Regions from separate parts of the Akkermansia massiliensis genome, predicted to be linked through region 1. Evidence: riboswitches for the same ligand, from Rfam matches in the RefSeq annotation. Region 1 holds a riboswitch; each other region holds the start of a gene.
The links. Region 1 has a riboswitch for cobalamin ahead of M8N44_RS02540 (autotransporter domain-containing protein). Riboswitches for the same ligand answer to the same signal wherever they lie in the genome.

Region 1 (7,659 bases):
GCGTGCGCGCTGGCCGGGCTGCTGGCCCGCAGCCAGATCTTCATCGCCATGCGCTTTCCGGGCGCGCGCCCCGGCGGCATGGGGGAAGCCTTCAAGCAAGGGACGCGCCCCGTCCACGACCTGATAGCCGCCGCCGTCACCCTGGCTGCCTGCGCGCTGGCAGGATGGCACGGGCTGTACGCCCTGCTCACGGCCCTGGCCGGTTCCACGGCCCTGCTCCTGTATGCCCGCCGCCGCCTGGGAGGCGTCACCGGGGACGTGTTCGGCTGCACCGTGGAATGCACGGAATGGCTCGTCCTGCTCACCTTCTGCACCTTATGAAAACTCCGCACAAATGCCGCGTTCCGGGCCTCAACATCGGCTGCACCTCCTTCATCATCCCGGACTACTACGTCCCCGCCATCAGGGAATGCGTCCATTACGCGGATGACATCGCCCTGCTCCTGCTGGAAGCCGGAGAGCACGGGGAGGGACTCATTACCCCGGCGGAAATCCGGGAGCTGGCCGGAATCGCCGCGGACGCCGGGGTCAAGTGGAACGTCCACCTGCCCACGGACGGCGGCTTCGCCACGGAGGAATCAGGGCGCCGCTACACGGAAAACATCATCCGCGCCATTGACCTGACCCGGGAACTGGAGCCCCACACGTGGGTCATGCACGTGGTTACGGACCACATTCCCGGCCCGGACATGCGCCCCCATCTTACGGAGCGTGAAACGGAACGCATCCTCCGCAGCCTGGAGCAAATCACGCCCCATCTGCCCGCTCCGGAATGCCTGGCCCTGGAAAACCTGGAACGCCACCCGACCGACTACCTGGACAAGCTGGTCTCCGCCACGCCCCATTCCCGCTGCTTTGACATAGGCCATGTCTGGAAGGAAGGCCTGCGGCCGGAAGAACTGCTGCCGCTCTGGCTGCCGGACATACGCATGTGCCACCTGCACGGGCTGGAAAAACGGGACCACAAATCCCTGCACCACATGGCCGCCGCCACGCTGGACGCCATCCTCCACCCCATGTGGGACATCCGTTTCTCCCCCCTCATCACTCTGGAAGTCTTCAGCCTGGACGACTTTCTGAACTCCCACCAGGCCATGCTGGAATCCCATGAACGCTACATCTCCAAACACTGACGCCAATCCCGCACGCATGACGCTCGTCCTGGGCGGCATCAGAAGCGGCAAAAGCCAATACGCCGAACAGATAGCCGCCGGATTCGGGAAAAAAATCCTGTACGTCGCCACGGCGGAGGTGTGGCCCGGAGCCGGATCCATGGAATACCGCGTGCGCAAGCACCGGGAACGGCGCCCGGCAAGCTGGCTTACGCTGGAATGCCCCCGCCATGTGGCCGCCGCCGTCCGGGAATCCGGCCTGCTGGATCAGGTGGACGGCGTCATTCTGGAATGCGTAACCCTGCTCACCTCCAATACCCTGTACGCCCAGAAGGACCCTACGGACTACGAACCATTCCAGGAAGCGCTGATTGAGGAAATAGAGGCCTTGAAGGAACTTATCCCCCAATCCCCCGTGCCCTGGGTTCTGGTCTCCTCTGAAACCGGCATGGGCATCAGCCAGGCGGACGCGGAAACGCGCCACTACTGCGACGGGCTTGGCATCGCCAACCAGCTTCTAGCCAAAAGCGCGGACGAAGTTTACTTCATGGTTGCGGGGCTTCCCGTAACCGTAAAAAAATAGCAGACGGTCAATTCTTCAGCGCAATATACTTCAACACTGCCGGACACATCCGCGCCAGTAAAAAGTACAGTCCGCTCAGAGCCAGAAAAACAAGGGGTACGGCCATTCCCCATATCCAGAAGCTTCCCCTTGGAAAACCGAGCCTGAGCATGCCCTCATAAACCAGGGCATGCGCGGCATATACAAAAAAGACGGAGGGAGCCAAACGGGCGCAGAAAGAGGAGATTCCCGGAAAATACCGCATCATCAAGAAGGCGCAGGATGCCAGCCACAGCACGCCCATGCACAAGGATAACGCAGACTCCTGAACGGTGCTGTACATTTCCCATATAAAAATAACGGGAAACACCATCAGCACGTACAGCCACGCTTTACCGACTGCATTCTTCAACTCTTCAAGGGAATAACGGCACAAAAACATGCCAAGGGCAAATGCTCCAAAACCCCTGGGATGGATAACGCAGAAAACCTTGTCCATGTATTCGAAGGACAAGTAAAGGGAATTGCTCGTACTGAAAAGCACCAGGGAGGCCATGGACAGAATGAGCAGACAGGCCCGCGGCATCCGGAATAACGCTCCTGAAACCAGCACAAACACCATTAAATCCCGCAAAAACCATAAAACAGTTCCCAAAGGAGGGCGCCCTATTCCCAGACCGATCATCCATTTTACAATGTCCGCGGGAAACCCGAACAAGGCCATGGAAACGAAAATCCAAAACAAATAGGCACACAGAATCAGAAACGCTTTTCTCCAGTTAAGCCAGGGCACCGGGGCCGGGCTGCCCCCATACTTCCGGGCCAGGAAGTAACCCGCCGCCATGAAAAAGAAAAATACGCCCGCACGTGTTGCATACACAGTGAAGCCATGAGAAGCGGGAGTATGCTGGATCATGATAAGCAACATGGCCAGCACACGGATAATATCTACCCACGGGTCACGGCACTTCTCCGTCAGTTTCCTTCCCCGGACGATGCCCGGCGCATGTGAAGGAGAGTTCGTTAACGCTTCATACATATGCCAAATACAATAACGAACATCCGGGGCGCCATGATAGCATGGCCGTCCTTCATGGCAATACGAAACAGGGAGCCAAACGCAAGAAAAAGTTCCAATTGACAGGGTCCGGAGGATATGTTAGGCATGCCATGCCTCCCTCACCAACCGGAGGCGCTTCCGGGAAGCCCGTGGTACGGGCAGGAAATAGATGGGGAATCCGGTGTGAATCCGGAGCGGTACCGCCACTGTATATTGCACGGCTTAAAAACCTGCAATGAGCCAGATCGCCAGCCCCGAAGTATTTTATGAACCGCCGGCGAGTATTCCGGCATTCAGACCATACACATGCATTCATCCAACACGCTCCGCTTGAACGGAGCAGACTATGATGGTCCGGCCTCCTTGAAGTCCGGAATGTTCAACACTCCTGAAAAAACACCGTGCCACGCCAGGCACCGGATGCAGGCTGTGGCTATGACCCTGGCCTGCCTCGGCATGCTGGGAACGGTCCATGCCCAGGATACTGCCAGGGAAGACCTGGCCGGCGCTTATGACGCCACTGTAGCCAGAACCGCCTCAGATGCGGCCCTGGGAACGGTCTCCGCCACATTCAACGTGACAGGCTCCAGCAACGTGCGCGGAATCTGGGGAAAATCAGGCACCCTCAGCATTGGCGCGATTGCCGGGGATGCCGTATTCAACGTCTCCTCCACGGCAAACAACGCCTTCGGCATTGACACCTCCTCCGGAGTCAATGTGGACATCGGCACCCTAGCAGGAACATTCAACATCTCCGCAGCCAGAACGAATGCCACCGGCATCCGGAGCTACGGGAAAATACTCTCCATCGGAACGATCACGGAAGACGCCCTCATCTCCATCACGGCCAATTTCTCCTCCAATGGCATTTACGCCTATCAGGGGCGCCTGGACATTGGAACGATGGCCGGCAAAATCTCCGTGGACCTGGGAACAGGAAACTATGCGAGGGGACTGTATGCCTACGGAAATACCATGGACTACCAGGGCCCGCGCTACAAGGACGTCAACATCGGCACCTTTTCCTCCACCGGCAGCATTTCCGCGGCGACGGCCGGCGGCTACGGAGCCAGAGGCATCCAGTCCAACTACGGGCAGGTGAACATTACCCGGCTGGACGGTCAAATCACCGCAGCCTCCGGCTCCAATGATGAAAGCGAGGACTTTTCCGCCATCGGCATTGAAGCCAGGGAAAACATCACGCTGGGCGACATGGGAGCAACGGGAAGCGTTACCGCCACGACCAACGGCATGGACGCCTACGGCCTCTTCGCCGGAGAAGAAGGGGGTTACCAGACCCATTCCAATATTACCATCGGCAATGTGGGCGGCTCCATCCGGGCGGAAGCCATGGCCGGAACGGCCGCCGGGGCACGTTCCACGGGCTCCCTGTCCGTGGGAAACATCAGCGGTTTCATCTCCGCCTCCTCCACGGGAGCTGCGGAAGCCTACGGGCTGCTGGCGGAATTCTCCCTGACCACCGGCACTATCAACGGAACCGTCAGAGCGGCAACTGCCGGCAGCACGGCGGCGGCCCTGATGGGAGGAGCCGGCATCACGACGACCATCGGTTCCACCGGCGTCATTGAAGCAACGGCGACGGGGGACGAAGCAACGGGGTATGCCCTGTACAGCGGGTCCAATACGGGTTCCGGCTTCTCCACGGAAAACACGGCGGACAACGTCACCGTCCACGCCGGAGCTTCCATCAGCGGCATCTGGGAACTGGGCGGCTCCGGAGCGGAAGGCTCCGTGGATACCATTACGCTGCTGTCCGGAACGGACGCCGCTCCGGGACTGTTTGACTATACGGTGAGGACAACCGTCAACACCAGCAAGTCCGATACGGCCACCCACCATTCCTCCGTCACGCTCAACGTGGGCAGTGCGGACAACGAAGCGAACTGGACCATCTCCACGGAAAAAACTGCCGGCCTGTTCAACCGGGTCAACGTGGGCCACGGCTCTGCCGTCACCTTGACCGGGAACTCCCAGATACTCCGTGACGGGGCCGTCGTCAACAACCAGGGCTCCATCTCCGGCAGCGGCACGCTCACCATTGCGGAAGGCATGACGCTGCTCAACGGGACCCTGGTGCAGAATGCGGCGGGAACGGCCCTGGAAGTGGGCTTTGACGGCCTGAACGTAACTCTGGACCTGGCGCAAAACGCCACGGTAGGCGCCACGGTGCTCAACGCCACGGATTCCGCCTGGGTCGTCACGCTGGACCAGATCAAGAACGGCATCACCGCCATGTACGGAGCCAGGGTGGACAACTTCCAACTGGAAAACTACCGCATGAGCTACCGCCTCCAGGGCCAGGTATTCCTGGGTGAAGGCGCCCCCATCGTCGTCAACCCCGGAGAAAGCATCCATGTGGGGGAAGGCTCCAAGGTCATCATCGGGGAAAACCTGCCTGAGCACGGCATCGTGCTGGAAGGCGGGGAGGCTGACTTGAGCCAGTCGGACGCCGTCATTTCCTCCGGAGCCGTCAGCGGCGTTTCCGGACAACTGACGCTGGCGGGCAAGGATGAAAAGGAACAGACCCTGAACTGGGAACACTCCGGCACGGCAGGCTACAGCGCCTCCGCCGCCGACGGAGGCGCCTTCGCGAACCTCAACGTCACGGCACAGGATGTGAAGGTTGTCGCCAGGGGTTCCTATGCGGCGGAAAACGTCGTCATCAGCAACAACGCCACCCTCGTTCTGGACGGCTGGGACGCCAGTCTGGGCGTGGAAGGCGGGAGCATCCGCCTGGGTGAGGCATTCGCCCATCCGGCTAATCCGGGGCATCTGGTGCTGAACGGCTCCACCGTTCTATCCGGCGTGGAAACCAACAGCGGTTCTACCGTCTCCGGTTCCGGCGCCTTCAAGGGAGAGGTTACCTATTACGGCAGTGAAATCGTGATCGGCTCCGGCTCCTCCGCAGGCTACCACAACTATGAAGGCGGCCTGAACGCGTGGGGGGGAGTGCAGGAACTCACGTTCATCGTGAACGGAACGGCGGCGGCGGACGCCGCCCATACCGGAGCGGACACCTATTCCCAAATGAACGTCTCTTCCTCCTACCATGTGGATGGAGCGCACGTCAATGTGGTCATTGGAGACAACCTGCTTTTCAGCAAGGAACAAAGCTTCTCCCTCTCCCTGGTCAACCTGGACCCCGATACGGTCATTGATCCGGACGGATCCCTGTGGGACCTCACCGGCATCGACCCCACGCTGAAGGGCCGCACGGACCTGGTCACGGATACCGGCTTCACGGTTTCCGACGACGGCCTGCACCTGATTTTCAGCGGCAAGGTCAACATCAACGCCGTGAAGGCCCTGCGCGGAGAGGAAGCCTCCCGCATCGCCAACACGCTGTGGTCCTCCGTCCGGGTGGTGGACAGCTTCGCCCATACGGCGGCTTCCCAACTGGATTTCCGCGGACCGGGAGCGCGCAACATCTGGTTCTCCGGGCTGGGGGACTTCATGAACGTCTCCTCCGCCACGGGAGCCTCCGGCTTTGACTACAAGGGCGGCGGCTATGCCGTGGGCATGGACTACGCCTGGACGAAAAACTGGATATCCGGCGCGGCCTTCGGCCAGACCTTCGGTTCCTTCCACTCCGCGGACAAGCAGTTCAAGGCAGACCAGGACGGCCTGATGCTGGCCCTCTACCAGCGTTACCACCGCGACCTGCTCCGTGGAAACAGCGTGGACATTGACGGCTACTTCACCTACGGCCGCATGGACAACGATGCGGACGGCACGCTGGGCGGCAGACCCGCCACCGCCTCCTGGAACGATGACGTGTACGGCTTCGGCCTGAAGGGAACCTGGAACATCCGCCTGAGCAGCACGGATGTGCTGAAACCCTTCGCAGGCATTGAATTCCTGCACGGCTCCCAGGGTTCCTTCGGGGAGCGTTCCGGTTCCGGCACCGCCTGGTACCAGGACGGCTCCGTGCAGAACTGGAGCATCCCCGCCGGCGTCACCTGGCAGAAGCAGATCGCCGTCGGCAGGGGCCAGTACCTGCTGCCGCAGATGACGGTTGCCTACGCCGGAGACGTCTCCCGCCGCAACGCTTCCGTGAAAACGGACGCCTTCGGCACGCCCTTCCGGGTAGACGGCGTCCATCCGGGACGCCACGCCCTGATCGTCCATGCGGGGCTGAACTGGGTCATTTCCAGCGCCTGGAGCGCCGGAGCCTTCTACCATCTGGAACAGAGGGAACACATGACCAACCAGAGCGTTAACGCTACCGTGCGCTACTCGTTCTAAACGTTCTTCCCATTCGGAAACATTCCGGAGGGAATCCACTGTGGATTCCCTCCGTTTTTTCGGCAGGCTTCCCACATTCCACAGGAAATTCTTGACTCCACAGCCCTCTTGCCGCTTAATTCTTCCACTTCACGTGCCGTCGTGGCGGAATGGTAGACGCGCTCGACTCAAAATCGAGTTCCAAAAGAGTGTGGGTTCGAGTCCCACCGGCGGTACCAATAAATAAACCCTGAAAGCTTAATCCTTTCAGGGTTTTCTTTTATCAGTTAACAGCTCTCGGTTAAGAAGCAGAAAACTGAAAGCAATAATTTCCAGAAGAAACACTCGTGTGTTTATATAGATATAATTTCTGAAACTTTTTCCGGAACACTATATCTATAAATAAAATCATCAGTAATTACATACTTTATATTAAAAATTATTCTACTGTAATTTTCCAATATTCGCCCTCGCGATGTAATTTTACATGCAACAAATGAACTAGTCTTTCTGCTTCCCTGCAAAAATCTCCTACAATATCGTCATGGGATTCTCCTTGTTGAAGATGCCACCAATGGTATTCCATTTCCGGAATCAATCCAAATTCATCCACCCCTGTATAGTTTCCAAGTAAATCTGATAAATGCTGAAGCATGTCTTTTTCAGATTCTACTCCTCCT
Region 2 (7,659 bases), 850 kb from region 1:
CAGCCGGGTCATTCTCTCCCTTAAGCCTCCCTCCTGCAAAAACCGTTCTTCCAGTACATTCAATTGTTTTTTCAAGAGAAAAGCGGCCTGATAAATCAGACAAACCGCCATATTCGCGAACACTTCATCGTTTCTGGAATGAGCCAGATTTAAAAACCATTCCGAATGGTCATGCCGCAGGGAGGCCTTCCGCATCAACAGAGATTCGGGAGAATCCTTATCCCATAGCCTCAACCCGCGCATACGCAAATAATCTTCATAGTCCAGCAGAAGCTCTTCCAAGCTGGCCCGGGCTACATTGGTCAGCTTGATTTCCGTTTCACGGGAAGTGGCGGAAGCCATGCTCCCCTCCGCAATATTCTGCTTGCCGGAACGCGCCGCCTGCACCATCTGGTCAGTAGTACGCGCATCACGACTCAAGTAGCGTCGCAGAAAGCTACCGTCAAATCGTAAATGATTTGGGCGTTGCGGAATGAAAGAAGCCGTCTGTAGCCGCCTCCCTTAGGCAGTAAACGCCCGTCATCCATCTGTCCTCCCTTCCCTCTCCGTCCCAAAGGACCCAGCCGTCCCCATCGTCCCATTCACGCGCTTCATCGTTTTATGGTACGATGAAAAAAAGGGAGACTCAATTTTTTTCTCCCCGTCCCTCCCCGCGAACCGGGCGGCCAGCGCCCGAATCCGCCTTTTCCGTCAGCAGGCCTTTTCTAGAAGGACCGCATTCTGGAAGCCTTCAGCCATGCTTCCAGTTTCCTGGAGGCCTTTACCTCTTTTTCCCGTTTCTTTTCCGGCACGGACTTTCCGGAGAAAGCCTTCGCCAGAACCAATGCCAGTTTTCTTTTCATTTTCATTCTATTTTTCTATAGGGTTTGCTCCACCGGGAGCGGAGGAATTCAGGAAGAATCCCTGCCGTATCCCTTCGGGGAACACCGCCTACTTACTGTATGCAGGAAGTTTAGTCCATTAGAAAAAAAACGATTCCTTGTCATACTTGATACAATAAGGAAGAGAAAGCCCGCAGGCCGTTAATCAAGAGACTTTTCCAGCAGGTCCGCATCCTTGGCCGCAGAGGGGTCAAAGGGGCGGCCTATCTTTTTCATCTCCATTTCCACACGCTGGTGTGACGATTCGCCCTCCATCATGACGTCCAGGGAGCGTTTCAGGGAAGCCAGGTTGGACGTGTAAAGCTTCTGCCGCGCCGCCGAACGGGAGGCCAGCACGCCCCGCCGGTCAAACAGGGCCAGCACCGTATAAACGTCCCCGTTTTTCCCTCCGGCAATCAGGCCGACGCCAAAGAGGGGAATATTGCCCAGGAAGTCGTTTTTAGCCTTGTGGTAGCGGTAGGTCCACAAGACGCCGTTTTTCATGGTCACCACGTCGGAGGGCTGGCCCAGAGCGTCGTAAACGTCCGCCTTGGAGGATTTTCCCGGCGCCAGCCTGCCGTATACTTCCGGGGACGCCACGGATTTGTTGCCGTATGTGACGGAACAGGCGGCCAGGGCCAGGCAAAGGGCTCCCAGGAAGGGCAAGAGGACATAACGCATCTGCATGGAGGAAAGGTACGTGGCCCGGATTCCAAGTCAATCCCGCAGCCCATCATTTCCCGTGGATGCACCGGAAAGGCCGCCCCGGGAAGAAGCTCCCGCCCGGAGGCCCCCCCCTACTTCTCGCCGAAGTCATATTTCTCCGTCTTCCACAGGAACATGCGCCGGTACAGGTGGTATTCCGTCACGCAGAGGACGGGCATGCCGATGATTCCGATGAACGGCAGCAGGCGGAACAGATGGCGGCACAGGAAGAGCACCACCATCAGGAAGCTTTCCCTGAATACGGTCATGTACAGGGAATACGGGTTGATGAGCGTCCTCTTGTACAGGGAGGAGGCCAGCAGCGGCCCCAGGATGGGAATGATGCCCAGCACGACCACGGCCGCAAAGGTCCAGCCCCTGCGGCGCCCAACATACGCATCATACTGGTCCACGGATTGTTCCCCCTGGAGCACCGCCTTTCCGCAGGCGGGGCAGCGCTGGTTCAGCGTAGGCTCATGGAGCGGCTGGCCGCAGTAGAAGCACCGCCGGTAGCTGCGGAGGACTTCCTCATGCCTTTTCCATCCGGTGGACGGAATCACGGTGCGCAGCCTGGAATAACCAATCCAGTTCAGGGCGCGGGGTTTGGGATTGGACGTGCCGCACTTGGGGCAGTGCAGGCCGCACGGGTACATCATGGTGCCGCATTTGGAGCAGAAAATGCGGTGGTCGTATTCCCGGCGGCGGCAAAAAAGGTAGTAGGCCCCCAGGGCCAGCCCGCCCAGGAGGCCCAGCGCGATCACCACCCACGGATACAGCAGGGAGTAGGCCACCAGGTATTCCGTCCAGGAGTGGTCGGACTGGTGCATGAGGGATTCCGGGCCGATGGGGTTCTGCGCCACGTCCGGAAGGCCGCTCACGTATTTTTCACCCATGTCCCTCAGCGGCCCCGCGGGGAGCCATTGTTGTATGGGAATGGGTTCTCTCATGATTTGGCATGCATGCAGGGTTCACAATACAGACAGGATTTCCCCCCGGTTTCCGTCAAAAAAGCCTGTGTCATCCAGCATACGGCGTCCCCGGCGGAATAGGGAGGGGAAAGTGGGCCATGGACGGAAAATTCCGCCGGGAACGTGGAAGAGGCCCTTTTCATCCGGGGCTTTTCCGTGTAATATTCCCGCCATGCCAACACTCCGCCAAGCCGCCAAGGACGACATCATGCTGATTCATGAACTGGCCCTCCAGGCTTTTCCGGCCACTTACCGGGACCTCCTTTCCCAGGAGCAGATGGATTTCATGATGGACTGGATGTATTCCCCCGCCAATCTGGAGAAGCAGATGGAGGAAGGGCACGTGTATTTCATCGCCTCCCATCAGGGGGAGGACTGCGGCTACCTGTCCGTCCAGCCGGAAGGCCCCGGCGTCTTCCACTTGCAGAAAATTTATGTTCTGCCCGGCTTCCAGGGGCTGCACATCGGCAGCTACCTGTTCCGCCAGGCCGTCAGCTACATCAGGAGCATCCACCCGGAACCGTGCCTGATGCGCCTGAACGTGAACCGCTATAATACCCGGGCGGTGGAGTTTTACCGGCGCATGGGGATGCGGGAACTGGAACGCGGGGATTTCCACATCGGCCACGGTTATTACATGACGGATTACATCATGGGGCTGGATATTGCCTGAAGCGTTTTTCCCATGGGAACGGGCCGCCGGGCTTCCCCGGACCGGAAGTGCGCAGCCCGTCGAAACAGAACAGGCGGGACAGCCGAGGAAACAACCGGAGAAGGCAGCGCGGGGCGCGAGCTTCCTTCTTGACACTCAATGCGGGATTCTGCATCATTCATCCTATGAAAACCTTTACTGCCCTCATTCTGTCCGGCTCCATTGCCGCCATGACGGCCCCGGCTTTCCTCCACGCGGCGGACAACGGGAACGGCGCCAAAGTCACCTACCCATCCTTTGACGAAGGCAGCCACCTCCACGGGCCGAGAATCAAGGCTTCCGACCTGAAGGGGAAGGTGGTGTTTTTTGAATACTGGGGCATCAACTGCCCTCCCTGCATCGCCAGCATGCCGCATTTGCAGGAATTACAGGACAAATTCCAATCCAAGGGTTTCACCGTGGTTGGCAGTCACCGCCAGGGGCTGACCCCCAGGGTGAAGCAGTTCCTGGAGGAAAAGAAGATTACCTTCCCCGTCTATCAGGGGCTGGATATTCCGGCGGCCTCCTGCCCGGGCGGCCTGCCGCATGCGGTGCTGATCGGGGCCAACGGAAAGGTGGTGGCCAAGGGGCATCCCACCCAGCTTTACGACCTGGTGAAAAAGGAGGTGATGAAGGTGGAACGCGGCCTTCCCATCCTGGAAGGCGTGGAGCTGGACAAGTACAAATCCCTGGCCAAGACGGTCGTTTCCAACGGCAGCAACATCGAGTCCAAGATCACGCCCCTGCGGAAGAAAACGGACGACGAGGAGGCCCAGGCCGTCTGCGCCGCTTTTGACGAATGGCTGGGAGACGCCAAGGACATGGTGCAGGCCCAGATCCAGTCCAACCCGCTGGAAGCGGTGACGGCCATCACGCGCCTCAAGACGGCGGTCCCCTCCGTCAAGGAGTTCGACGAACCGCTGGCGACTCTGAAGGCGAACAAGGACCTGCCGAAGCTGGCCGACCTCAACAAGAAGATTTCCGCCCTGGAACAGCGCAAGGCGAAAGGGAGAAAGGTTTCTGAATCCGACCTCAAATCCCTGACGCAGGCCGTGGACAAATTCGCGGAGTCCGATAATGAAGCCACGCAGACCGTTGCGGGCAATCTGAAAAAGAGCCTTTCTTCCCTGGCTGTGCCAGAGGCTCCGGAAGATAAATAAGCCTTTCAGCCGAACGGCATTTCATCCGGAACAAACAGGCGTTTACGGACGCCTGTTTCTTTTTTCTCCGGAAGCTTTTTTCTTCTTCCCGGATAAGACATCCGGAGCGGAGAGAACGGAACAGGTTGCCCGGACAAAGGAGGAGAGAGCCCGGTCATCATCCAGTTCCGTCATCAGGAAATGCGGCCTGGCGCCGGGATAGGGACTGCCCTGCTCCTGCTGCGGAAGCAGCTTCAGGCCCGGCTCCGTGATTTTGACAAATAATTGGTTGTCACATACCAGGCCGAAATATTTCCGGTCACAGTACAGGCCGTATTCCCCAAACATTTTTTTGAAGGAAATGTCCCCGGCATGCCGGAGCTGGAAACAGATATATTCTACAACATCCGGGGAAGAAGCCATGCTCCATGTTCTCATACCTGCCCCGCCTTCTGCAAGCAGCAAACTCCGGCCTGCGGCCTACCGGATTGGAAAGCCCCGGCACGGTACGGAATGGGGCGCTTCCTCCCTCTCTTTTCCGCCGGGATTTCTGCACCCCGGAATGCCCCGTCTTCCACCGCTTCCGCATCCGGAACCTGCATTTTTTCCAAGAGCAGGCGCAGGAACGGCCAAAAGGCGGTTTTTACCCGTCCACGCACATTTTTTCCCAGTCTCCGGAAATTCGGCGGCGTTCTAATAAACATTGACAGTGACGGCTAAAAACGCCATTAAACACGCCGAAGCAACGGGGAATTCCGTGAGAACCGGAAACAGTCGCGCTGCGGTATCGGGTTACAAACCCTCAAGGAACGCTTTTCCGCCAGCGTTCCGGTCAGCCAGTCCTCCCATTCCGGAGGGTGAAGGCGAGGGGGAGGTTGGAGACCCGGAGTCCGAATATCCTTGCTCCGGTTCACCATACCTTATCAACGCATGATTGAAGCATCCTCTTACGTACCGGGGGCATTCCTGCCCCTTTCCTCCGTTTTTCTTGCAGGACTCACCCTGTTTTCCCTGCCTGTGCTTTCCGCCGCCCCATGCAGGGCGGAAGCGTCCCCCGCCCCGGCGGAACAGGCGGCGCCGTCACGGCAGGAAGGGCTTCTTCTCGTGGCCTTCGGGACCAGCCACCAGGACGCTACCGTCTCCTACAAGGAGCTGGAGAAGGACATGCTGGCCCATTATGCCCCGGACCGCCTGAAGTGGAGCTATACTTCAAGCATTATCCGCAGGAAGCTTGCCGGACGCGGAACCCCCGTTCCCTCCGTGGAGGAAAATCTGGAACAGATGGCCCGCAAAGGCATACGCACATTGCGCGTCCAGTCCCTTCACATCGCCCCCGGCGAGGAGTTTTCCCGGATGGAGAGGCAGATCGTCAGTTTCCTGGCGCGCCATCCGGACAGCTTTGACCACGTGTTCATCGGCCGCCCCCTGCTGGAAAGCGAACGGGACAGGAACGAGGCCATCACGGCCCTTCTGGAGCATTTCCCCGCGGAACGGAAGAAGGATGAAGCCATCCTGCTCATGGGGCACGGCCAGCAGGAAGGACGCTGCGACATGGTGCTTTCCGACTTCGCCCGCGAGCTGAACGACCGCGACAGCCTGGCGTTTTTCGCCACCGTGGAAGGAACGCGGGGGGTGGCCCCCATTCTGGAACAGCTTAAAAAGTCCGGCGCCAAGACCGTCTGGCTGGCCCCCTTCATGCTGGTGGCCGGAGACCACGCCAAGAACGACCTGGGCGGGGATGAGGAGGATTCCTGGGCTTCCATGCTCAGGAAGGAGGGCTTCACCGTCAAGACCCACCTGCGTGGGCTGGGGGAAAACCCGGGCATCCGCGCCGTTTTCTCCCGCCATGCCCGGACCACGGAGGACGACCTCATGACCCCCAAACAAGCGCATTGACATGGCCAGCCCTGGAAAGTTCTACGGGGTGGGCATCGGCCCCGGAAATCCGGAATACCTCACGCTCAAGGCCGTCAACGTCTTCCGCTCCGTGGACGTGGTGTTTACGGTGACCGGACCCAACAGCGATTTCAGCATTTCCGAAGCGGTGGTGCGTTCCGTGGGCGGCGTGAAGGCGGAGTTCCGCAAGCTGGTTTTCAGCATGTCCCGCGACGCGAGAACCAGGCAGGAGCAGATTGAAAAGAATACGGCCATTATTGAGGGAGTTCTTTCCCGCGGCCTGGACTGCGCCTTTGCCACGCTGGGAGACGCCATGACCTACAGCACCTTCGGCTATATTCTGAGCCTCCTGCTCAGCCGGAATCCCGGCCTGCACGCGGAAGTGGTGCCGGGCGTCACCTCCTTCTGCACCCTGGCGGCCCGCAGCCGCCAAATACTGGTGGAAAACGGGGAACGGCTCCGGGTCATTCCCGCCTTCAAGCCGGAGATGGCGGATTCCCTGGAGTTCCCGCCCGGAACCACCACCGTTCTCATGAAGACCTACCGCAGCCGCGCGCGCCTGATGGAGCGCATCCGGCGGGAAAAGGACATCCGCGTCATTTACGGGGAAAGGCTCGGCATGCCCGACGAGTTTATTACGGACGACATCGACGTCATTGACGCAAGGCCGGAAGAATACCTTTCCCTGATGTTCGTCAAGAAGGCATGAACCGCACCAGGCACTCCCGCACCTATCCCTGGCGCCGGCCCCTCCGCTGGCTCTGGCTGGCGCTGGCCCTGGCAGCCTCCGGAGTCATGGTGGTCCACATGCCCGCCGGCATGGGCGCCGGGGGATCGGGAAAAGCCCGCACAGCCATGAAGCCTGCCGGGGAATCCACCCGGGAAACGCAGGCGGGAGGGGAAAAGACGGAAGCCGCCGCTTCCAGCCCTGCCCCGCCGCCCAAAAAGAGCCATCATTCCCGGAACACCCAGGTTCCGGAGACAGGCGCGGGAAAAATTCTGGCGCGCCTTCCCCAGATTGGCAGCCTGATCGGCCTGGTGGCCGTGGCGGCCTTCATCGGCGGCATTGCTGAAATCTTCCGCTGGCATCTTGCCCTGGGCAAGCTGTTCGGCGGACTGGCCCGCTGGGCCCACCTGCCGGAAATCATCAGCCTGTCCATCCCCACGGCGCTTTATTCCAATGCCGCCGCCAACGGCATGCTGGTGAGCAGCCACGCAAAAGGCAAAATTACTCATTCCAACCTGATTGCGGGCGGCATGGTGAACAGCTACCTTTCCTACGTCTCCCACTCCCTGCGGGTGGCGTATCCGGTCATCGGCGCGGTGGGGCTGCCCGCCATCTGCTACTTCGGGTGGCAGATGGGCTTCGGCTTCCTGTTCATAGCGGCCGTGCTGTTCCT
Region 3 (7,659 bases), on a different contig from region 1:
ATCCGCCCCGTGGTCCAGTTCGGGGACCTGTACCGACTATCTTCCCCGTATGAAAGCCGGGTGGCCTCCCTGATGTACGTGCATGAAAAAAGGGCCGTCGTCTTCGCCTGGCTAATGGACAAATGGCTGGCGGATTCCCCGCCGCCCCTGCGCCTGAAAGGCTTGAATCCTGCCGCCAGATACCTGGTCAGGGAGATCAACCTGGATGAAAACGGCCCCCTGGCCAACGTCCATGAACGGGTGCTTGGTGGTGATTTTCTGATGGACTTCGGAATCCGCATCAACTGGAAAAATGCCTTCCAGTCCGTCTGCATGGAAGTGACGGAAACGGGGTCTTAAACTTCCGGCTGGTGGCAAGGAGGTAAACGGCGCTGATCCGCAATCGATATTCCTTTTTCCGTGAAGCATGGCGCCCGGAGAGAACCGCCGGAGACGCGGTCTTTCCGGGTGGTGAAGTTTGCGCCTTGGGCTAAACGCCCACCACGCCGCCGATGGTCTGGATGATGACTTTCGCGATGATAGTCATCAGGATGAGGGCCACGGGGTAGGCGGTGGCGTAGCTGACCACGGGAGCCTGGGAGTCCGTCTTGCTGGCGATGGCGCCCAGGGCCGGGGTGGAGGTCATGCCACCGCAGATGCCGCCCAGGCATTCCAGGATGTTCATCTTGAAGACCTTCATGCCCACGAAGTAACCGGCGAACATGCCGGAGCAGGTGACGATGACGCCCATGATGAACACGGCCGCGCCGTGCGTGGCTACGGTGGTGACCAGGTCCGCGCCGCCCTTGATGCCGGCGTCAGCCAGGAAGAAGACCAGGCCCAGGTCCTGCAAAAGAAGTCGGGTGGGGCGCGGGATGTAACCCACGATGGGGCCCAGGCGCCCGAAGTGGCCGAGCAGCAGGGCCACAATCAGCGGGCCGCCGGCAATCCCTAGGGAGATGCCCAGGCCGTTACCCAGACTGAAGTTGACCAGCCCCAGAATGATACCGAGCGAGAGGCCGAACCCGAGGGAAAGAAGGTCCGTCTGGTTCATGTCCTGGCTGCGGTGGCCGATTTTGTCCCCGTACTTGGTGAGGTTTTCCGGAGAACCCACCACGGTCAGCACGTCATTGCGCTCCAGCGTGGTGTCCCCCGTGGGGACGAAGGTGAAGCCCAGGCGGGAGATGCGGGAGATGATCACGCCGTCCGTTCGCAGGGTTTTCAGATCGCGGAGTTTGCGCCCGGCGTAGTTCTTGTTGGTCAGGATCAGCTTGCGGCGCTCCTTCTGGGAGTCCATGGGGTAGGGGTTGTCGCATACTTCCCCCAGGAAAGCGACGTCATGCGGCATGGTGTCGCTGTTGCCCACGATGAGGACTTCCGTTCCCTCCCGGAACGTGTCTTCCGGCGTCAGCGGCATCAGCCTGTCGTTGCGCACCACGCGGGTGACCATGCAGTGCAGGCCGTCCAGCAGCTTGCAGTCCGCAATGTTCTGGCCGATCAGGTTGGGCTGCGTGACGCGGACCAAGCGTGAGATGATGCTGGCCTCCTGCTTGGAGTGCATGGCCTTGGCCTCCTTGTTCAGGTCAAAGTGCAGCAGGCGCGGGAGAAGCTGGACGAAGAGGACCACGCCCACCACGCCGAACGGGTAGGCAATGCCGTAGCCGATGCTGACGCCGCTTCCGGAGGCTCCCGGCAGGCTTTCCGTGGCTGCCGCCAGGGCCGGGGTGCTGGTGCACGCGCCGGCGAAGATGCCGGAGGAAATCCCCGCGGGAACATTGAACCAGATGCCGAAGAGGCAGGTGAAGAGGGCTGAAACGCCTACAATCACGGCGGACATGACCGCGAGCTTGCTTCCCTGCTTGGCGATGGCGGAGAAGAAGCGGTTGCCCGCGCTCAGGCCCACGCAGTACACAAAGAGCGCCAGGCCCAGCTGGCCCACGCCGTTGGGGATGGCCAGGCGGTAGTGGCCGGCGGCCAGCGCTACGAAGAGAACGCCGGAGAGGCCGAGGTTCAGGCCGTATATTTTAATGCTGCCGAGGGCGATGCCAAAGAAGATGATTCCGAAGAGAACCAGGGTGTTGTGGTTGAGCAGGATGTCGAACATGGTCGGCTGGGTCAGACTTTGCCCGGAGCGAACTCGAAGTTGCGGAAGTGGACGGGGATGGAGGCCGGCTCCAGCCTGGTCCGGTCAAACAACCGGCTCGGCGCGGGGAGAGAGTTGAGTGTTTGTTTGGTCAGGTAGAAATTTTGCACGAAGTAGTTGCCCCCATACCCGCGCTTTGTCAAGTCGCGTATGATGTTGTTGACGTGATCTTCCGTCAATAAATCGGGATGGACGGTGGTTCTGACTTCAAAGGCGGTTTGGGAGGCGATCAGGTAGTCCAGAGTTGCGGAAAAGGAGGGGAAAAGGTCGGGCCTGCCGGTGACGGCGCCGTATTGTTCGGGGGGCGCCTTGTAGTCCAGGGCGATGTAGTCGCAAAGCCCCTCTTCCACCAGCGCTTTCACCACGCCGGGCCTCGTGCCGTTGGTGTCTATTTTAATCGCGAAGCCTAGCTGCCGTATCTCGCGGCAGATGGGGATAAGGTCGGGACACAGCGTGCACTCGCCGCCGGACAGGACTACCCCGTCCAGAAATCCCACCCGATCTCTGAGGAAATCAAGGTAGTCCGTCCGGTCTCCGGCAGGAGAGCCCGTTCCTCTGACCAGGGAGACGTTGTAACAGTACTGACAAAACAAGTTACAGCCTCTCAGCCAGAAGATGCAGGCCACCTTGTTTGGAAAATCCAGCAAGGTGAGCGGCGTGATGTCCGCTATGCCCCGGCCCGTTCCCATTGACTTCGCATATGTTATTGGGAAAATTACCGCGGCTGTTCCGTTTGGGCGGAGCAGGAGCAGGGACGGTCCGGTTCCACGAAGTGGACGCGGTCGTGGAATTCGCCCTGTTTGCCGGCGTTAAAGGTTTCCACAGGGCGGTGATAGCCCATGACGCGCGTGTAAACGGTGCAGCGGGTACGGTCCTGTGCGTATTTGCTTAATATTTCCTGTTTGGTCATTGTCGTATTGATGGCTGGGTTTTGAAACGAGGCGGCTGGTTGAAAAGGGTTATTCATGCCTGTGGATGTGGAGCAGCTCTTCATCACAGAAGGGGCAGTACTGGTGCTCCCCGCGCAGGTAGCCGTGCTTGTCGCAGACGGAGAAGAGCGGGGTGACGGTCAGGTACGGCATGCGGAAGCGGGTCAGCACCTTGCGGACGATGTCCCGGCAGGCTTCCGGGGAGCTGATGGCTTCATTCATGTACATGTGGAAGACGGTTCCCCCCGTGTAGCAGCACTGGAGTTCGTCCTGGAGCTGGAGCGCACGGAACAGGTCGCTCGTGTGGTCCACGGGGAGCTGGGAGCTGTTCGTGTAGTAACGCTGCCCCACGGGCCCGGCCTGGAGGATGTCCGGATAGCGCTTCTGGTCCTCCCGGGCAAAGCGGTGGGTGGTGCCTTCCGCAGGGGTGGCTTCCAGGTTGTACAGGTTGCCGGTTTCCTCCTGGTACTCCTGCATGCGCAGGCGGATGAATTCCAGGATTTCCTCCGCAAAGGTCCTGCCTTCCTCGGAGGTGATGTCCATCGAGTCGTTGGAGAAGTTGCGCAGCAGTTCGTTCATGCCGTTGACCCCGATGGTGGAGAAGTGGTTGCGGAAGGTGGGCAGGTAGCGCCTGGTGTAGGGGTACAGGCCGCGGTCGTACATTTCCTGGACGAAGGTTCTTTTCTTTTCCAGGCAGGATTTGGCCAGGTCCAGCAGTTCCCCCAGCCGGGCGAACAGTGCTTCCCGGTTCTGCTTGAACAGGTAGCCCAGCCGGGCCAGGTTGATGGTCACCACGCCGATGGAGCCGGTCATTTCCGCGGAGCCGAAGAGGCCGCCGCCGCGCTTGAGCAGCTCCCGCAGGTCCAGCTGGAGGCGGCAGCACATGGAGCGCACGGCGTCCGGCTTGTAGGCCCGTTCGTCCGGCACGCGTTCCCCGTTTTCATTCACGGTGTACTGGCTGCCGATGAAGTTCTGGAAGTAGGAGGAGCCGATCTTGGCGGCGTTTTCAAACAGGAGCGGCACGTTTTCCCCTTCCCAGTCAAAGTCTTCCGTGATGTTGACGGTGGGGATGGGGAAGGTGAAGGGCTGCCCGGTGCTGTCCCCTTCCGTGAGCACCTCGTAAAAGGCCTTGTTGATCAGGTTCATTTCCTTCTGGAAATGCTTGTAGGTCAGCTCTGTCAGCTTGTTCACGCCGCGTTCCCGCGCCAGGGAGAGCAGGCCCGGGTCCTCCACCCCTTCAAAGAGGTGCTCCCCGCCGCTGAAGGGGGCCTGGTCCCGCAGGTCCCGCGGCACGGTCCAGTCGATCGTGACGTTGGTGAAGGGGGACTGCCCCCAGCGGGAGGGCACGTTCAGGTTGTAGACGAAGCTGCGGATGTCCTTCTTGATGCGCGTGAAATCCGCCTGGTCCTTGAAGGCGTAAGGCGCCAGGAAGGTGTCAAAGGAGCTGAAGGCCTGGGCTCCGGCCCATTCGCTTTGCAGAATGCCCAGAAAGTTGGCCATCTGGCCCAGTGCTTCCCGGAAGTGGCGCGGCGGCCTGCTGTTCACGCGGCTGCGCACGCCGTTGAATCCTTCGTTGAGCAGGTTGCGGAGGCTCCACCCGGCGCAGTACCCGGTCAGGCAGTCCAGGTCATGAATGTGGTAGTCCCCTTCCCGGTGGGCGGCCCCCTCCCGTGCGGAATAAACCTGGTCCAGCCAGTAGTTGGCAATCACCTTTCCCGCCGTGTTATTGATGAGGCCGGCGTTGGAATACGTGGTGTTGGAGTTGGCGGCGATGCGCCAGTCGCTCTGGCCGATGTATTCCTCCACCGTCTGCTTGCAGTCCACGTACGTGTTGCCGGAATAGAGGCCCCCGAGCTGTTCGCGCTGCATTTTGTGCAGGAAGCGGTAGGTGATGAAGGTCTTGGCCGTGTCAAAGTATCCGCAGCGGAACAGGGCGCGTTCTATCATGTCCTGGATTTCTTCCACATGCGCGCAGTCCTGATGGCTCAGCTTGGCTTCCACTTCTTCGTAAATGGAACGGTTGTAGGCGGTGCCGGAGCTGTGGAACGCGTTCTTGACGGCTTCCTCAATTTTGTAGCCCTGGTATTGTTCCTTTTTTCCGGAACGCTTGATGATGCTTGTTGCCATGGTGGGTGTCTCGCTTGGAAGGGATGATGACCGCTCATCCGCGAGCCTGGGCAAAAGCCTGGAAAAATCATAGGCAGGGGCCGCCGCATGCGTGCATTTTTAACAAGGGGCACGATGAGGACCTGTGCGTATGTTCATCCTGTCCGCGGGATGGGATACGGGGGCATCAGGTCGTCTTCTGGCTTCCGGTGCGACATGTGATGGGGACTTCCCGACTGCTGGCAGTCAGTGTCCGGTCCATCGTCTACCGGTTACAGCGGCGCGTCCGCGACGGATTTTCACCGTCTTCCGTTACCTGCGCTGAAACGCAATGAACCACAGAAAGAGAGCCCCCGCAAGGAAAATGTATAAATAATGTATTAAATATTTATAATGATACAATATGTTGTATATATGCTGCAGGGAATGGTTGATAACGCGGCATTCCCTTCCGTCATGGCACCATATGTGCCCTTGCCTCCCCTTTCCGGGGACCGGGGGAAAACGGGACAGGCCGAAAAGGGAAGATTCATTCCTCACGGAGAAATTTCAGCGCGGCTTTTTCCGTACCAGTCAAATGAATTTCTTTTCCTTTTCAAAAAACGGATGGCGTAAATCCTTCCTGCTGCTGGTTCTTCCCGCGCTTTCTGCGGGGAGCCCCGCTTCCGGCGCTCCCGCGGACTGGAATGAAAAGACCATCCGGGATAATCTCCGCCTGGTGGCGAAATGGCAGGCGGAGCATCCCAGAAAACGCTCGCCGCTGCACTGGACCTACGGCGCCTTTTATTCCGGCCTGGTGCAGTATGGCCTGGCCGTCCCGGAAGGGCCGGGATTGCCGCTGCTGAGGAAAACAGGAGGGGAACAGGAATGGAGAACCCTGAAACGGCATTACCATGCGGACGATCACGCCGTGGGCCACGCCTGGATGGAGATGGCGATGGAAGACGGAAATACCGCTGCGGCGGAGAAAATACGCGCCGTGCTGGACGGGGTGATGAACCGGCCCTCCTCCGCTTCCCTCCAGTTCGGGACTCCCGGCTGCCAGGACCGCTGGAGCTGGTCGGACGCCCTGTTCATGTCCCCTCCCGTGTTCGTGAAGCTGGCGGCCTATACCGGAGACCGCCGGTATCTGGAATTCATGGACAGGGAATACAAGCTCACCTGCGACTATCTTTTTGACCGGAAGGAAGGGCTGTTTTTCCGTGATTCCCGTTACTTCACCATTCCGGCGGCTAATGGGAAAAAGATGTTCTGGAGCCGGGGCAACGGCTGGGTGATTGCCGGACTGCCGCTTATTCTTCAGGACATGCCCGCGGACTGGCCTTCCCGCCCCTTTTATGAGGATCTGCTCAAGCGTATGGCGGCATCCCTGAAAAAATGCCAGTCGCCCGACGGTTCCTGGCACGCCAGCCTGCTGGACCCGGAAGAGCCCCCCTTGAAGGAGATGAGCGGCACCCTCTTTATCATGTACGGGATGCTGTGGGGGGTGAACCAGGGGTATCTGGATGCGGATGAATATCTTCCCGTCATCCGCAGGGCGTGGAAGGCCGCCTGTGATTCCGTCAACGCGGAAGGCGCGCTGGGCTGGGTGCAGCCCATTGCCGACAAGCCGGGCCATTATTCCGGGGAGGATACGGAAGCATACGGCGCGGGCGCCTACCTGATGGCCGGCACCGAACTGCGCAAATACGTCATTGGCCGGGACCATCCGCAGAGAAAGACTGTAACCGTCACGAACCCACTGGCCAAGTTCCGTCCTGCTGAAACCGTGTCGGTGCCCTGGACGTCCGGAACTTCCGGGAATGCCGCCGCCCTTCGCGTGTTTGACGTCCGCCACGGGCGCGTCATCCCGCACCAACTGGCGGATACGGATGGAGACGGAAGGACGGATACTCTTTTGTTCCAGAGCAATTTCCGGCCCGGAACGGCCCGTGATTTCTGGATTCTGAACGATTCCTCCCTGAAGGCGGCTCCTTCCGCGGACGTCTGTTTCAGCCGCCTGGTCCCGGAACGCCTGGATGATTTCGCGTGGGAGAACGATCTTACGGCGCACCGGATTTACGGTCCGGCCGTTGCCAGGCCGGCCCCTGAGGGGGAGGGCCTGGTTTCCAGCGGAACGGATGTATGGAGCAAGCGCGCGGGTGCTCCCGTCATCAATGAATTCTACAAGCGGGGGGATTACCACCGGGATCATGGCAGGGGACTGGACATGTACAACGTAGGGCCGGGACGGGGCTGCGGCGGCATTGCCGTGTTCAGGGATGGGAAACCGCATGCATCCGGAAACTGGGCCAGCGCGCGGGCATTGTACAACGGTCCGGTCCAGACCGCTTTTGAGGTGGTTTATGCGCCGTGGGACATTGGCGGCGGCGTACGCGTGGCGGAGACGCGGAGGGTGGCTCTGGACGCAGGAAGCCGTTTTTCCAAAGTCCGCAGCACCTTGACCATCCGGGGGGCGGAAACGGTGAAGGCCGGCGTGGGAATGGATACCGGAAAGGGCAG

Region 2: it holds a riboswitch for cobalamin, as region 1 does, so the genes downstream of both, M8N44_RS06255 (sirohydrochlorin cobaltochelatase) here and M8N44_RS02540 (autotransporter domain-containing protein) in region 1, are expected to answer to the same signal.
Region 3: it holds a riboswitch for cobalamin, as region 1 does, so the genes downstream of both, M8N44_RS09885 (ribonucleoside triphosphate reductase) here and M8N44_RS02540 (autotransporter domain-containing protein) in region 1, are expected to answer to the same signal.

Annotation. Positions count from the first base shown of each region.
Region 1 is NZ_JAMGSI010000001.1:603,799-611,457, reverse strand. Features, by position in the region: gene cobS (adenosylcobinamide-GDP ribazoletransferase) at 1-321, shown strand, start outside; gene cbiR (cobamide remodeling phosphodiesterase CbiR) at 318-1,133, shown strand; gene M8N44_RS02550 (bifunctional adenosylcobinamide kinase/adenosylcobinamide-phosphate guanylyltransferase) at 1,108-1,695, shown strand; gene M8N44_RS02545 (acyltransferase family protein) at 1,703-2,713, opposite strand; cobalamin riboswitch at 2,858-3,005, shown strand; gene M8N44_RS02540 (autotransporter domain-containing protein) at 3,110-7,000, shown strand; tRNA gene M8N44_RS02535 (tRNA-Leu) at 7,136-7,218, shown strand; gene M8N44_RS02530 (hypothetical protein) at 7,419-7,659, opposite strand, start outside.
Region 2 is NZ_JAMGSI010000001.1:1,449,378-1,457,036, forward strand. Features, by position in the region: gene M8N44_RS06225 (four helix bundle suffix domain-containing protein) at 1-420, opposite strand, end outside; gene M8N44_RS06230 (hypothetical protein) at 1,023-1,547, opposite strand; gene M8N44_RS06235 (hypothetical protein) at 1,658-2,512, opposite strand; gene M8N44_RS06240 (GNAT family N-acetyltransferase) at 2,706-3,206, shown strand; gene M8N44_RS06245 (TlpA disulfide reductase family protein) at 3,371-4,384, shown strand; gene M8N44_RS06250 (TfoX/Sxy family protein) at 4,427-4,801, opposite strand; cobalamin riboswitch at 5,055-5,281, shown strand; gene M8N44_RS06255 (sirohydrochlorin cobaltochelatase) at 5,294-6,259, shown strand; gene cobI (precorrin-2 C(20)-methyltransferase) at 6,261-6,968, shown strand; gene M8N44_RS06265 (hypothetical protein) at 6,965-7,659, shown strand, end outside.
Region 3 is NZ_JAMGSI010000002.1:516,383-524,041, reverse strand. Features, by position in the region: gene M8N44_RS09905 (alpha-galactosidase) at 1-339, shown strand, start outside; gene M8N44_RS09900 (aspartate:alanine exchanger family transporter) at 470-2,083, opposite strand; gene M8N44_RS09895 (anaerobic ribonucleoside-triphosphate reductase activating protein) at 2,095-2,811, opposite strand; gene nrdD (anaerobic ribonucleoside-triphosphate reductase) at 2,838-3,032, opposite strand; gene M8N44_RS09885 (ribonucleoside triphosphate reductase) at 3,082-5,178, opposite strand; cobalamin riboswitch at 5,331-5,504, opposite strand; gene M8N44_RS09880 (glycoside hydrolase family 88 protein) at 5,735-7,659, shown strand, end outside.